DNA from 2 places in the Cellulomonas pasadenensis genome. Region 1 is predicted to be linked to the other one. Evidence: riboswitches for the same ligand, from Rfam matches in the RefSeq annotation. Region 1 holds a riboswitch; the other holds the start of a gene.
The links. Region 1 has a riboswitch for ZMP and ZTP ahead of glyA (serine hydroxymethyltransferase). Riboswitches for the same ligand answer to the same signal wherever they lie in the genome.

Region 1 (2,196 bases):
GCGTACAGCGGGAACGCCTCGGTCAGCTTGCGCACGCGGGCGCGCAGCGCGTCGACGTCCGCACCGGAGCCCTCCACCAGCGCGGTCGCGATGATGTCGGCGACCTCGGTGAACTCGGCGTCGCCGAGACCGCGGGTCGCGAGCGCGGGCGTGCCGATGCGCAGGCCGGACGTGACGCGCGGCGGGCGCGGGTCGAACGGGACGGCGTTGCGGTTGACCGTCACGCCCACCGCGTGCAGGAGGTCCTCCGCCTGCTGGCCGTCGAGCGCGGAGTGGCGCAGGTCGACGAGCACGAGGTGGACGTCGGTGCCGCCGGTGAGGACGGAGACGCCGGCCGCGGCGACGTCCGGCGCGGTGAGGCGCTCGGCGATGATGCGGGCGCCGTCCATCGTGCGCTGCTGGCGGTCCTTGAAGTCGTCCGTGCCCGCGACCTTGAACGCGACGGCCTTCGCGGCGATCACGTGCATGAGCGGGCCGCCCTGCTGGCCCGGGAAGACGGCGGAGTCGATCTTCTTGGCGTACTCCTCGCGCGACAGGATGAAGCCGGAGCGCGGGCCGCCGATCGTCTTGTGGACGGTGGAGGACACGACGTCGGCGTGCGGCACCGGCGACGGGTGCAGGTCCGCGGCGACGAGACCGGCGAAGTGCGCCATGTCGACCCAGAGCTTGGCGCCGACCTCGTCCGCGATCTCGCGGAACGCCGCGAAGTCGAGGTGGCGGGGGTACGCGGACCAGCCGCCGATGATGACGTCGGGGCGGTGCTCGAGCGCCGCCTTGCGGACCGCCTCCGGCTCGACGCGGAACGTCTGCGGGTCGACGCCGTACGCGGCGACGTCGTAGAGCTTGCCCGAGAAGTTGATGCGCATGCCGTGCGTGAGATGGCCGCCGTGCGCGAGGTCGAGGCCGAGGATCTTGTCGCCGGCGCTGATGAGCGCGTGCAGCACGGCCGCGTTGGCCGTCGCGCCCGAGTGCGGCTGGACGTTGGCGTGCTCGGCGCCGAACAGCGCCTTGGCGCGGTCGATCGCGATGGTCTCCGCGACGTCGACCTGCTCGCAGCCGCCGTAGTAGCGGCGGCCCGGGTAGCCCTCGGCGTACTTGTTGGTGAGCACGGAGCCCTGCGCCTGCAGGACGGCGCGCGGGACGAAGTTCTCGCTCGCGATCATCTCGAGCGTGTCCTGCTGGCGGGCGAGCTCGCCGTCGAGGACGGCGGCGATCTCGGGGTCGAGCTCGGAGATGTTCTGGTCGAGCAGGCTGTCGCTCATGCTGGGCTCCTGTCGCAGTCAACCGTGCGGGCGCACCGGGCACCCGCACACACGGAGTGCCGGTGTGGGGTGACCGAGGGGCCCAGGCGTCCGACCCGTTGGTCCAGCTGCTGCGTCGCTCCCCGGTGGTGACCCACCCGTTGCGCCAGTCACGACCCGCACAGCCTAGCAACCGAGGTCGGCGCCGACGGGCCGTCTCACGACGCGGCGGCGGGTCGCCCCGGGACCGTCGGCGCGGGGTGCGCAGGTGCCCGGGCCGTCGGTCCCGCGGGCACGGCGGCGCGCGTCACGACGTCGGCGGCAGGTCCTCCAGCCGCGCCAGCCAGCGCTTGAGGACGACCTCGAGGACCTCGGCGTCGCCCTCGTCGAGGAGCGCCAGCAGGCGGTGCTGGTTGGCGACGTGGTCCGTGAACGCGGCGTCGATGACGTCGCGGCCGCGCTCGGTCAGCTCCACGACGCGACCGCGGCCGTCGTGCTCGCTCACCCGACGGCGTACCAGCCCTGCGCCCTCGAGCCGGTCGACGCGCTTGGTCATCCCGCCGCTCGTGACGAGCGTGTGCTCCGCGAGCTCGCCGCACGAGTGCGCGTAGGGGGCGCCGGCGCGGCGGAGCGTGGCCAGGACGTCGAAGTCGCCCTCCGCCAGGCCGTGCCGCCGGTACACGGCGACGAGCTCGTCGTGGACGCGGAGCCCGACGCGGCTCAGGCGCCCGAACACGCCCTGCGTGCGGACGTCGAGGTCGGGCCGCTCGCGGGTCCACGCCGCGCGGACGCCGTCGACGAAGTCGGGCGGGAGGTCGGCAGCCGTCATGGGTGGATCTTATCTTCCCGGTCAGATAACTTGTCTTCCGTGGAAACTACCTGGCGCTGGTCGCTCGTCGCCGCGCTCGCCCCGGTCTCCTGGGGCGCCGCGTACTACGTCACGCGGCACACGCTC
Region 2 (2,196 bases), on a different contig from region 1:
CGCCCCGGACGAGCCGACGAGCTCGCCGCGGTCGCTGAGCCCGGTGACGACGACGAACGTGTGGTCGGGGCTCAGCGGGTCGAGCAGCCACAGCCGGGAGCCGTCCCAGAACGCGGCGCGGCCGTCCACGTCGCCCGCGATCTGCCCCCGGTCGTTGATCAGACGTGCGCCGGTCAGGCCCCCGGGCAACGGCGACACCCGCCCGCCCCGCACGACGTGCGTCGTGGTGACGACGACGCCGTGGTCGTTCACGTCCCACGCGCACTCGTCCACGCCCAGGTCGACCAGGCCGGCCGGCCGGCGCGCCGCGACGTGCGCGGCGGCGGCGTCGCCCTCGGCCGCCTGCCGGACCAGCCGGTGCGCCACGCCCTCGGCGGCGACGGTGCCGGTGACCGCGGTGCTCATGGGTGCGCTGCTGACGGGTGCGGTGCCGGTCGGTGCGGCGGCGGCCGCCCCCGCGGCCGGGACCGTGACGGCCAGCGCGGTCGCGAGCACGGCGGTGACGAGTGCGGACATGGTGCCCCCCGGGGTCCTCGCCCACCCGCCCCTGGGGTGGGCCGCTACCGATGGTGCGCCCGGGACGAAGCGGGCACAACGGTCGGCGCGGGAGTTCACCCCGCGTCCGGCCCCGCGCCCCGGCCGCTAGACTGGACGGCGGTCGTGACTGGCGCAGGTGGAGGCAACCACCGGGGAGCGGCCGCAGCAGCCTCGACCGTGCACCGCCCGCCTGGGTGCCCGGCGTCCTCGTTCGACGCTGCCCCCCGGGAGACGCCATGTCCGACGCGCCCACGCCCACCGCCGACGCCACGCGCCGCCCCGTGCGCCGCGCCCTGCTGTCCGTGTACGACAAGACCGGCCTGGTCGAGCTCGCCACCGCGCTGCACCGCGCCGGCGTGGAGCTCGTGTCGACCGGCTCCACGGCCGCCACGGTCGCCGCGGCGGGGGTCCCCGTGACGCGCGTCGAGGACCTCACGGGCTTCCCGGAGTGCCTCGACGGCCGCGTCAAGACGCTGCACCCGCGCGTGCACGCCGGCATCCTCGCGGACACGCGGCGGCCCGAGCACCTCGCCCAGCTGCAGGAGCTCGGCGTCGCGCCCTTCGAGCTCGTCGTGGTGAACCTGTACCCGTTCACGCAGACCGTCGCGTCCGGCGCCGACGTCGACGCGTGCGTCGAGCAGATCGACATCGGTGGCCCGTCGATGGTGCGCGCCGCCGCGAAGAACCACCCGAGCGTCGCGGTCGTCGTCGAGCCGTCGCGGTACGACGAGGTCGTCGCCGCGGTCGCCGCCGGCGGCTTCACGCGCGCCGAGCGCACGCGGCTCGCGGCGCAGGCGTTCGTGCACACGGCCACGTACGACGTGGCCGTGGCGTCGTGGATGGGCAACGTCGCGACGACGACCGACGAGGTCGACGGCGTGAGCACGGGCTTCCCCGCGTGGGTCGGCGCGACGTGGGACCGGTCGGACGTCCTGCGCTACGGCGAGAATCCGCACCAGCGGGCGGCGCTGTACACCTCCGGGCACGGGCCCGGCGGGCTCGCGCAGGCGACCCAGCTGCACGGCAAGGCCATGAGCTACAACAACTACGTCGACGCCGACGCGGCGTGGCGGGCCGCGCACGACCACGACGCCCCGACCGTCGCGATCATCAAGCACGCCAACCCGTGCGGCATCGCGGTCGGCACCGACGTCGCCGACGCCCACGCCAAGGCGCACGCCTGCGACCCGGTGTCCGCGTTCGGCGGCGTCATCGCCACCAACCAGGTCGTGACGCGAGCCGCCGCCGAGCAGATCGCGCCCGTCTTCACCGAGGTCGTCGTGGCGCCGGGCTTCGACGACGACGCGCTCGCGGTCCTGCAGCAGAAGAAGAACGTGCGCCTGCTCGTCGTCGACACGCCGCCCGTGGGCGGCGTCGAGATGCGCGCCGTGTCCGGCGGGCTGCTGCTGCAGTCGGTCGACCGGCTCGACGCGCCCGGCGACGACCCGTCGACGTGGACCCTCGCCGCCGGCGAGCCGGCGGACGAGGCGACGCTCGCGGACCTGCGGTTCGCGTGGCGCGCGGTGCGGGCCGTCAAGTCGAACGCGATCCTGCTCGCCCACGACGGCGCGTCCGTCGGTGTCGGCATGGGGCAGGTCAACCGCGTCGACTCGTGCCGCCTCGCCGTCGAGCGGGCCAACACGGGCGACGTCGAGCGCG

Region 2: it holds a riboswitch for ZMP and ZTP, as region 1 does, so the genes downstream of both, purH (bifunctional phosphoribosylaminoimidazolecarboxamide formyltransferase/IMP cyclohydrolase) here and glyA (serine hydroxymethyltransferase) in region 1, are expected to answer to the same signal.

Annotation. Positions count from the first base shown of each region.
Region 1 covers NZ_JBFTEP010000021.1:17,100-19,295, reverse strand. The annotation lists gene glyA (serine hydroxymethyltransferase) at 1-1,262, opposite strand, end outside; ZMP/ZTP riboswitch at 1,336-1,425, opposite strand; gene AB6N23_RS04920 (MarR family winged helix-turn-helix transcriptional regulator) at 1,549-2,070, opposite strand; gene AB6N23_RS04915 (DMT family transporter) at 2,110-2,196, shown strand, end outside.
Region 2 covers NZ_JBFTEP010000158.1:3,524-5,719, forward strand. The annotation lists gene AB6N23_RS16220 (hypothetical protein) at 1-516, opposite strand, end outside; ZMP/ZTP riboswitch at 651-740, shown strand; gene purH (bifunctional phosphoribosylaminoimidazolecarboxamide formyltransferase/IMP cyclohydrolase) at 774-2,196, shown strand, end outside.